3 regions of the Arthrobacter sp. UYCu723 genome follow, and region 2 is predicted to be linked to each of the others. Evidence: riboswitches for the same ligand, from Rfam matches in the RefSeq annotation. Region 2 holds a riboswitch; each other region holds the start of a gene.
What was found. A riboswitch is a leader RNA that binds a small molecule or an ion and turns the genes downstream of it on or off. The one in region 2 is predicted to bind thiamine pyrophosphate.
Positions count from the first base shown of each region.

Region 1: it holds a riboswitch for thiamine pyrophosphate, as region 2 does, so the genes downstream of both, ACVWZ8_RS16575 (bifunctional hydroxymethylpyrimidine kinase/phosphomethylpyrimidine kinase) here and thiC (phosphomethylpyrimidine synthase ThiC) in region 2, are expected to answer to the same signal.
Region 3: it holds a riboswitch for thiamine pyrophosphate, as region 2 does, so the genes downstream of both, ACVWZ8_RS09725 (ECF transporter S component) here and thiC (phosphomethylpyrimidine synthase ThiC) in region 2, are expected to answer to the same signal.

Region 1 covers NZ_JBSSBW010000001.1:3,536,018-3,539,282, forward strand. The annotation lists gene ACVWZ8_RS16570 (Rne/Rng family ribonuclease) at 1-1,769, shown strand, start outside; TPP riboswitch at 1,889-1,986, shown strand; gene ACVWZ8_RS16575 (bifunctional hydroxymethylpyrimidine kinase/phosphomethylpyrimidine kinase) at 1,969-3,265, shown strand, end outside.
Region 2 covers NZ_JBSSBW010000001.1:3,409,348-3,412,612, forward strand. The annotation lists gene thiC (phosphomethylpyrimidine synthase ThiC) at 1-1,260, opposite strand, end outside; TPP riboswitch at 1,256-1,363, opposite strand; gene ACVWZ8_RS15895 (amidohydrolase family protein) at 1,482-2,594, shown strand; gene ACVWZ8_RS15900 (VOC family protein) at 2,664-3,265, shown strand, end outside.
Region 3 covers NZ_JBSSBW010000001.1:2,070,682-2,073,946, forward strand. The annotation lists gene ACVWZ8_RS09700 (Na+/H+ antiporter subunit D) at 1-44, shown strand, start outside; gene ACVWZ8_RS09705 (Na+/H+ antiporter subunit E) at 41-586, shown strand; gene ACVWZ8_RS09710 (monovalent cation/H+ antiporter complex subunit F) at 583-861, shown strand; gene mnhG (monovalent cation/H(+) antiporter subunit G) at 851-1,273, shown strand; gene ACVWZ8_RS09720 (DUF4235 domain-containing protein) at 1,328-1,591, opposite strand; TPP riboswitch at 1,767-1,911, shown strand; gene ACVWZ8_RS09725 (ECF transporter S component) at 1,979-2,611, shown strand; gene ACVWZ8_RS09730 (ABC transporter ATP-binding protein) at 2,611-3,265, shown strand, end outside.

The sequences.
Region 1 (3,265 bases), 130 kb from region 2:
TCACGAAGGACCCGGTCGGCCACAAGGGCGCCCGCCTCACCAGCCAGATCTCGCTGCCCGGCCGCTACCTTGTGTACGTGCCCGGCGGTTCCATGACGGGCATCTCGCGCAAGCTGCCCGACGTCGAACGCAACCGCCTTAAGCGGATCCTCAAGGACCGCCTGCCGGAGAATGCCGGCGTCATTGTCCGCACCGCGGCGGAAGGCGCCTCGGAGGAGGAGCTGACGCACGATATCAACCGGCTGCGCGCGCAGTGGGAAGGAATCGAGAGCCAGTCGACGTCGACCAAGGTCCTCGCCCCCGAGGTGCTCTACGGCGAACCGGACCTGACCATCAAGGTGGTCCGTGACGTCTTCAACGAGGACTTCTCGAAGCTGATCGTCTCCGGCGAGGAAGCCTGGGACACCATCGAGGCCTACGTCACCTACGTGGCACCCGACCTGGTGGGCCGGCTCGAGAAGTGGACCAAAGACGCGGACATCTTCTCGGCCTGGCGCATCGACGAGCAGATCCACAAGGCGCTGGACCGCAAAGTGTTCCTGCCTTCCGGCGGCTCCCTCGTCATCGACCGGACCGAGGCCATGACCGTGGTGGACGTCAACACCGGCAAGTTCACCGGCAGCGGCGGGAACCTCGAGGAAACCGTCACCAAGAACAACCTGGAAGCGGCAGAGGAAGTCGTCCGGCAGCTCCGGCTGCGCGATATCGGCGGCATTATCGTGATCGACTTCATCGACATGGTGCTGGAATCGAACCGAGACCTCGTGCTGCGCCGCATGGTGGAGTGCCTGGGCCGCGACCGTACCAAGCACCAGGTGGCCGAGGTGACCTCCCTGGGTCTGGTGCAGATGACCCGCAAGCGGATGGGCACCGGGCTTCTGGAAGTCTTCGGCGAACAGTGTGAAGCCTGCGACGGCCGCGGCATCGTCACGCACGACGAGCCGGTGGAGCACCGCCGCGCCAACGTCGTGGCCGCCGAGCACCATGTCCCGCGGACCGAGAACCTGCCGGCACCCCGGACCGAACGCAAGAGCCGCCGCCGCGGCAAGGGCGGCCAGGGAATGCCGGAGTCCGCCCCATCGGCAGCCTCAGCCGTCCATCCGGAGCCTACCGAGGCCGAGCGTCATGCCAAGGCAGAGGCGACCCGTGCCGCACTGGCAAACATCGCAGCCGCCGCGCATGCCGCGCACCTCCACGACGGCGAGACGGTATCCGCTCACGCGGCGGAGGCCCGCCAGGCCGCCGTCGAGGCAGCCGCGCGGCTTGCCGCGACAGAGGAGGCAGCCGGACGTCCCGCGGCCGTGCTGACCTTCGGCGGCGAGCAGGTCGCCCTGCCGTTCGTTGAGCACGCCGACGAGACACCGTCTCCTGCCCTCACCCTCGACCTGCTGACCGAGGCCTTCGCCAACCTGGGCGAAGCCGATGAAGCCAGGCCCGCCGTGGACCGGACTCAGGCTGCCAAGGCCCCTGCCCCGGCCGTGGTCCCGGCAAGGACGGAGCTCGAAGCCGGCACCTCCCGGGGCCGCCGAGTCCGCCGCAACCGGAGCGCCAGCCGCGCCCAGGGTGCAGCGAACGAGACGACCATTGAACACCACGAGGCGGCTGAACACCGCGAGGCAGCGGCCTCCGCCGCGGCCGGATCGGTGCACGTGGCCAAAGCGCCCGCCCCGGCCGCGTCCGCGGGCAAGCCAGTGGGCAAGGCAGCAGCCAGGCCGGCAGCGAACGAGCCGATCATCCTCGGCGTCGGCGTCCCGGCTTCGGAGCTCTGACAACCCGGCAGTACGGGACAGTTCCGCGTGACCGCGGGGGCGATCCGGGACTCGGCGTAGCAATACGCTGAGGCCCGGGCCGCCCCCGTGACTTCGTTAAGCGATTCGGACTAGGCTGTAGGACTGACACGGGGTGCCGCGCATCGAGCCGGCTGAGATCCAAACCCGTCGAACCTGTCCGGTTAGCACCGGCGAAGGGATGTCTCTCGTGGCTTCACCTGTTCTGCTTTCACCTGTTCTGACTTCACCGTTTCTGCCCTCCGTGCCGCGTCGCGCCGGGCGCCGGATCCCGCGGGTGCTGGCTATTGCAGGTTCGGACCCCTCCGGCGGCGCCGGGATCCAGGCCGACCTGAAAAGCATTGCCGCGCACGGCGGCTACGGCATGGCCGCGATCACGGCCCTCACGGCCCAGAACACCCGCGGCGTCAGCGCCGTCCACGTTCCGCCGGCGTCGTTCCTGACCGCCCAGCTGGACGCGCTGAGCGGGGACATCGGCATCGACGCCGTCAAAATCGGCATGCTGGGGGACGCCACCGTGATCGCTGCCGTCCGCGGCTGGCTTGAACAGGCCCGGCCCGGCGTCGTGGTCCTGGATCCGGTGATGGTGGCGACGAGCGGCGACCGGCTCCTGCAGGAAACGGCGGAGGCCGCCCTGCACGCGCTGCTGCCCCTCGCGGACCTGGTCACACCCAATCTCGCCGAACTGGCCATCCTCCTCCGGGAACCCGTCGCAGCCGACTGGGCCGAGGCCCTTGACCAGGGCAAACGGCTCGCCGCCCTGACCGGCACGACGGTACTCGTGAAGGGCGGCCATCTGGGCCGCAGCGCCGGTGGAGATGACCACAACGACGACGACGGCTGCCCCGATGCGCTCGTCAACACAGTGGGGCTCCTGGACCAGGAGACGGTGGTGGTGACCGGCGCACGCGTGCCCACCGGCAACAGCCACGGCACCGGATGCTCCTTGTCCTCGGCGCTGGCCACGGTGCAGGCCCGGGTGGGGGACTGGGAGGCGGCGCTGCGCGAGGTCAAGCCCTGGCTGACGGGTGCGCTGCGTGCCTCGGACCGCCTCGACGTCGGAACGGGCAACGGTCCGGTGCACCATTTCCACCACGTGCAGCATCTGACCGAAGACCAGGGCGGCACAGACCAGATGAATACCGGGCACCGCGTTCCGGACGAGGGGGAGTTCGCCGCTGCCCTCGGGAACAGTGCCGCGGCGGACCTTGACGCGATCTATGGCCTGGCGTTCATCCAGGGCCTGGCCGACGGCACGCTGGCCGAGAAGGATTTCGCCTACTATCTGGCCCAGGACGCCCTCTATCTCAATGGCTACTCGCGGGTGCTGGCCCGGGCGGCAGCCATCGCACCTTCCGAAGCCGAACAGCTTTTCTGGGCCCGCTCCGCGCAGCAGTGCCTTGAAGTCGAATCGGAGCTGCACCGGAACTGGCTCAGCACACGGGCCGTGGAGGTGAAGCTGGGCCCCGTCACGAAAT
Region 2 (3,265 bases):
CCCGAGCGTGTAGAACGGGGCGCCGTCGCACAGCTCCTGCTGGCGTTCCACATTTTCACGGACCAGGTGGAAGGGGATGTGCCCCGGGCCTTCGACCATGACCTGCACGTCGTATTTCCACGCCCGCTTGGTAAGTTCGGCCAGGGTGTCCAGTTCGGCGAACTGGGCGGCGTCGTTGGCGTCCGCCGTCGACCCTGGCCGCAGACCGTCACCGAGGGAGAACGCGACGTCGTACTTGGCGAAAATTTCGCACAGCTCGTCAAAGTGCGTATACAGGAAGTTTTCCTCGTGGTGGGCCAGGCACCAGCCTGCCATGATCGCTCCGCCGCGGGACACGATCCCGGTGACCCGGTTGGCGGTCAACGGCACATAGCGCAGCAGCACACCGGCGTGGACGGTCATGTAGTCCACGCCTTGCTCACACTGCTCGATCACCGTGTCCCGGTAGATCTCCCAGGTCAGGTCATTGGCCTCGCCGTTGACCTTCTCCAGCGCCTGGTAGATCGGCACCGTCCCGATCGGGACGGGGGAGTTGCGGATGATCCATTCACGGGTGGTGTGGATGTCATCCCCGGTGGAAAGGTCCATCACCGTGTCCGCGCCCCACTGGGCGGCCCACTGCAGCTTGTCCACTTCCTCGGCGATGGAGCTGGTGACCGCCGAGTTGCCGATGTTGGCGTTGATCTTCACGAGGAAGGCCTTGCCGATGATCATGGGCTCGGATTCGGGGTGGTTGATGCTGTTGGGAATGATGGCGCGGCCTGCGGCCACTTCGCTGCGGACCAGCTCCACATCGCAGTTCTCCCGCACAGCCACGAACCGCATCTCAGGCGTGATGTGCCCCTGGCGGGCGTAGTGCATCTGGGTGACCGTCTTGCCGTCGACGGCGCGGCGGGGCACCGGCTGTGCACCCTTCCACTCAGCAGACGCGGCGCCCCTGCGCACCGCGGACTTGCCGTCGTCGAGCAGGTTTCGTTCCCGGCCGCCGTAGGGCTCGGTATCGCCCCGGGATTCTATCCATTCGGACCGGAACGGCTCCAGGCCGACCACTGGATCGCTTCCGGGGCCGGCCGTCCGGTATATCGTGAACGGCGGATTCTTCACCCCGCCGGGGGAATCCTCCAGGGCAATTTCGGTCACCGGAACGCGGATGCCGTGTTCCTCGTCCGTGGTGAAAGCCAAAGAATGGGACTTCAGCGACTGTGTTTCCTGGACAGTCTCATATTTGGCAGGGATCAACTGTGTTTCTTGCGTATTCACGGGAATACTCACTTCCTTCGCCGGCATTACCCGGACAGGTTCAACGGTCGCAGGCTGCATCAGCCCGATCTCAGCCCCTGCAAGGGCACCCGTGTGGTCGTAGACGAAGCTACCACAGGTGTTGACGGGGACCGGAGTTGGCGGCCCCCCGCGCCCACGAAGCGCAACTCGGACTGGACCACCTGGGCCGGCGGATCGCCATGAGGATTAGGCTTTAAGCCATGACCAGCATCATCGAGTTCAGCGGCCCCATCCTCACCGGGCCGGACCGGGAACACCACGGCCTGTGGTCCGTCGACGGTCTGCTGACTTTCCGCCGGCCCGCCGACACGCCGGACCTCGTGCTGGACGGGTGGGTCATCCCCGGGCTGGTCGACGCGCACTGCCACATCGGTCTCGGCCCCGGCGGGGATGTCGCGGAACAGGTGGCGGAGGCGCAGGCCATCACCGACCGAGACGCCGGCGCCCTGCTGGTGCGCGATGCCGGCGCCGTGCACGACACCCGCTGGCTGCAGCGGCGTGCCGACGTGCCACGCATCATCCGCTCCGGCCGGCACATCGCGAGGACCCGGCGCTACCTGCACGGCTTCGCCGTCGAAGTCGAGCCGGAGGGGCTGGTGGAGGCCGTACGCAAGCAGGCCCGCGCCGGCGACGGCTGGGTCAAGCTCGTGGGGGACTGGATTGACCGCGACGCCGGTGACCTCGCCCCGGGCTTCCCGGGCCGGGAGCTCAAGGACGCCGTGCAGGCCGCCCATGATGAAGGCGTCCGGGTGACGGCGCACTGCTTCGCCGAGGACACCCTGGATGACATGCTCGACGCCGGGATCGACTGCATCGAACACGGCACCGGCCTGCTTCCGCGGCACCTGCCTCGTTTCGTCGAACAGGGCGTGCCGATCGTCCCCACCCTCATCAACATCGCGACGTTCCCGGCCATCGCGGCGCGGGCGGACACAAAGTTCCCCCGCTACGCCGCGCACATGCGCTCACTCTGGGAACGCCGCGGCGAACGCATCCTGGAGGCCTTCGAAGCAGGGGTGGCCATCTATGCCGGCACGGACGCCGGCAGCGTCATCAAGCACGGGCGGATCGTTGACGAGATCCAGGCCCTGCACGATGCCGGTCTTCCGGCCCGGGCAGCCCTCGACGCCGGTGCCTGGGCCGCCCGCGCCTGGCTGGGTGCCGACGCGATCAGCGAAGGTGCCAGCGCCGATGTCCTGGTCTGCGCCGACGATCCGCGGAGCGGCCTGGACACGCTGCGGCAGCTGAAACACATCGTGCTGCGCGGAGAGCCGGTCCGGCAGGGACAAACCAGGCCATTAGGAATAAATTGAAGCTTCAAGTAATTTACTCTATGTAAGGTCATCGAAGGTCGGTGGCCGCTGAAGCACCGGAGCGATCAAATGACTGCAGAAGCCAGCACCCAGGATCTTCTTCCCGCCGCACTCACCATGGGCACAGTGATGCTCAAGGTCGGCGATATGAAGCTCATGACCGACTACTACCAGCGCGCCCTCGGCCTCGACATCGTGGCCGAGCAGGACGGCGGGCTCTACCTTGGACGCCGGCAGAAGCCGCTGGTCCACCTCGCCCCGGCGCCCGGACTCAGCCTCCCCTCGCGCGGCGAGGCCGGCCTCTTCCACACCGCCCTGCTGTTCGACGACCAGCCGTCCCTCGCCGCCACCGTGGCCAGCGCCGCCCAGTTCGAGCCGCAGTCCTTCACCGGCAGCGCGGACCACCTCGTGAGCGAGGCCTTCTACTTCAACGATCCCGAGGGCAACGGCATCGAGCTGTACTGGGACCGTCCGCGCGAGGCGTGGTCCTGGGAGGGCAAGAACGTTGTGATGGACAGCCTGGCCCTGCCGCCGCAGCGCTACCTCGAACAGTTCCTCACCGAGGAATCCGTCAGCGGACAGCGTAAGGCGGAGGCCGGCATCGGGCATGTCCATCTGCAGGTGGGTGACGTGCACTCCGCGCAGGAGTTCTACGTCGGGACCCTCGGCTT
Region 3 (3,265 bases), 1.3 Mb from region 2:
AGCAGGGCGCCCAGCAGCCTGCCCAGCAGGGCGTGCAGAAATGAGCCGGAAGCGGATCTCACTGCGGCAGGAACTCCCGCTGCTGGTCTGGCTCGTGATTGTCTGGGGCGCCCTCTGGCAGGACTTCAGCCCGGGCAACCTGCTTTTCGGCGCCCTCGTCGCCGTGGTCGTGGCCAGGCTGTTCTACCTGCCGCCGGTGGAGCTGGGCGGGCGCTTCAACGGGCTCCTCGCCATCCCCTTTGCCCTGACCTTTCTGGTCAAAGTCGTGGCAGCGAGCTTCCAGGTCCTCTACCTTGCCGTGGCCAAGGGCCCCAAGGTGATCAGCGCCGTCGTCGCCGTCCCGCTGCGGAGCCACTCGGACCTGCTGGTGACCGCCACCGGGCACGTGATCTCGCTGATCCCCGGCTCGCTCGTGGTGGAGGTGGACAGGTCCACGTCCACGCTCTACATCCACGGCGTGAACGTCCGCAACGCCGAGGACGCCGCCAAGCTCCGCAAGGAAGTCCGCGACACCGAGGCCGGGCTGATCCGGATCATGGGCACCAAGGACGAACTGTCCGCCCTCAACCAGGAGGTGGGCGCATGATGCCGCTTGTCCTGACCGTGACCGCCGTGGTGCTGTCCCTGGCCGCCGCGGGGGCGATCATCCGGATCGCGAGGGGCCCTTCGCTGCTGGACCGGGTGCTCGCCGCCGACGTGCTGCTGGCCATTCTGGGTGCGGCGCTGTGCATCGACATGGCGGTGAACCGGCACCTCAACAACCTCATGCTGCTTGTCGCCGTGTCCATCATCGGGTTCATCGGCTCGGTGACCGTGGCCCGGTTCGTCGCCGACCGGCGGGGGCATGCCCGTGAATCCTGAGACGTTCTCCGGCGATACCGTGATCGACGCCGTCTCTGCCGCGTTCATGGTGGTCGGCGCGCTGATGTCCCTCGGCGCGGCCGTGGGCCTGCTGCGCTTCCCCGATCTGATGAGCAGGATCCACGCGGCCACGAAGCCGCAGGTGCTCGGCCTGTTCCTGCTGCTCTGCGCGGTGGGCCTGCAGATGCGCACCTGGTGGGTGTGGCCGGTGCTCGTGGTGGCCTGGATCTTCCAGCTGCTCACCGTGCCGGTGTCCGCCCACATGGTGGGCCGGGCCGGTTACCGCACCAAGCACCTCCATCCGGAGCTGCTCAGTGCCGATGAGCTGGAGGCCGTGGTGCAGCAGGCCGCGGGCAAGAGCGGTTTCGACGACGACTCAGCCGACGACGGCGGCGGCCGGAACCGCCGGTGACCTGGACCGAAGGCGGTGGCCGGGGCCGCCGGTGACCGGTGCTAGACGATGCGCCTAGACGATGTCCTGGGACTTGGCGAAACGGGTGATGGCGCGCTGGGTGCCGCGGTTGGCGAGGACCTGGATGATGGCGCTGACCGCTGCGGAGATCAGCGCGAAGGTCAGGGCCGAGCGCAGCGTGGTGGGGATGTCGTCGTGGTGGCCCTTGGGCGGCTTGTTGCCGGTGGACTTTTCCCAGACGGTGTCGACGAGCTTGGTGCCGACGTACCCGGCGAGCAGGCTGATGCCGGTGCCGAGCAGTTTGATGAAGATGTTCATTCTTCGGACTCCTTGCGGGAGGGAACAGGGCTTCCCCCAGCCTAGCGTCCCGGCCCTGACGGTTGGACCCGGCCGTGCAGGCCGCGCCGTGCGGTCACCGCCCGGAATGTGACAGCTGGGCACGGGAAGCCGGTCCCGCCGGGTGTAAACTGGACAGTGCCCACAAGGGCGATTCTATATACGACAGGGGAGCGCCGCCGTCGGGCATCGCTGGAGGAATCCAGGGAAAACCACCGGTGGGCGCTGAGAGTGCGGACAGCCGCAGACCCTCGAACCTGATCCGGTTAGTACCGGCGAAAGGGAGTCGAGTTCTCAGAGTGCCCGGCTGGGCGGCGGAAGCCGTGGCCGGCCGGCGCACTCTCCCCTCCTGTTCCTCAGGAGGACGACATGACTGACATTTCTGCTCAGCCGACGCTCAACCGGCGCGGCTACAACTGGCGTGTGGTGGACATTGTGGTGGCCGCGTTGATCGCGGTTGCCGGTGGCGTCATTTTCTGGGCCTGGTCCCAGGGCGCCAATCTGATTTCAGCCCCGGTCAACGCGCTGTATCCGCCGCTGACAGGGCTCTACGCCGGAGGCTGGATGATTCCCGCCGTGCTCGGCATGCTCATCATCCGCAAGCCCGGGGCGGCACTGTTCTGCGAAACGGTGGCTGCCACCGGCGAGCTGATCATGGGCTCGCAATACGGCACCACTGTCCTGATCTCCGGCGTGCTCCAGGGCCTCGGAGCCGAGCTCGTCTTCGCGGCGTTCGTCTACAAGAAGTTCAACCTGCCGGTGTCCCTGCTGGCCGGTGCCGGTGCCGGACTGTTCGGCGCCCTGAATGACTCCTTCGCGCCGTGGGGCTGGAACATCGCCTACGCCGCCGGGGACAAGTTGGCGTACATCATCTTCATGTCCGTCTCCGCCGCCGTGATTGCCGGCGCCCTGTCCTGGCTCGCCACCCGGGGTCTCGCCAAGACCGGGGTGCTGAGCTCGTTCGCCTCGCGCAAGGCCGCCACGGAGCCTGTGTTCTCCTGATGCCGGCACCAGGTGCCGGCGTCCGCCCGGCCGCGGTCACGGCCCGCGGCTGGGGCTGGCGGCACGCCGGCCGGCCGCGGCCCGCCGTCAACGGGCTGGACCTGGACATCAGTCCCGGGGAGCGGGTGCTGCTGCTCGGGCCTTCCGGCGCCGGCAAATCGACGCTGCTCCACGCACTGGCCGGGGTCCTCGGCGACAACGCAGCCGACGCCCTCGGCGACAACACGGCAGAGGATTCCGACGAGACCGGCAGCCTGCTGATCGACGGCGCCCCGCCGCGGGCCCGGCGCGGCCGGGCCGGGCTGGTGCAGCAGGACCCGGAGACGCAGGTGGTGCTCTCCCGTCTCGGTGACGACGTCGCCTTCGGGGCGGAAAACCTGTCCGTGCCCCCGGCGGAGATCTGGGCCCGGGTCGGTGAAGCGCTCGACGACGTCGGGCTGGGCCGGCTGCCGCTGGACCACCCGACCTCGGCCCTCTCCGGCGGCCAGAAGCAGCGGCTGGCGCTCGCCGGCATCCTGGCGATGCGGCCCGGGCTGCTCCTGCTCGACGAACCCACTGCCAACCTGGACCCCGCCGGCGTCCTGGAAGTCCGCGACGCCGTCGGCCGCTGCCTGGACAAGACCGGCGCCACCCTCGTGGTGGTGGAGCACCGGG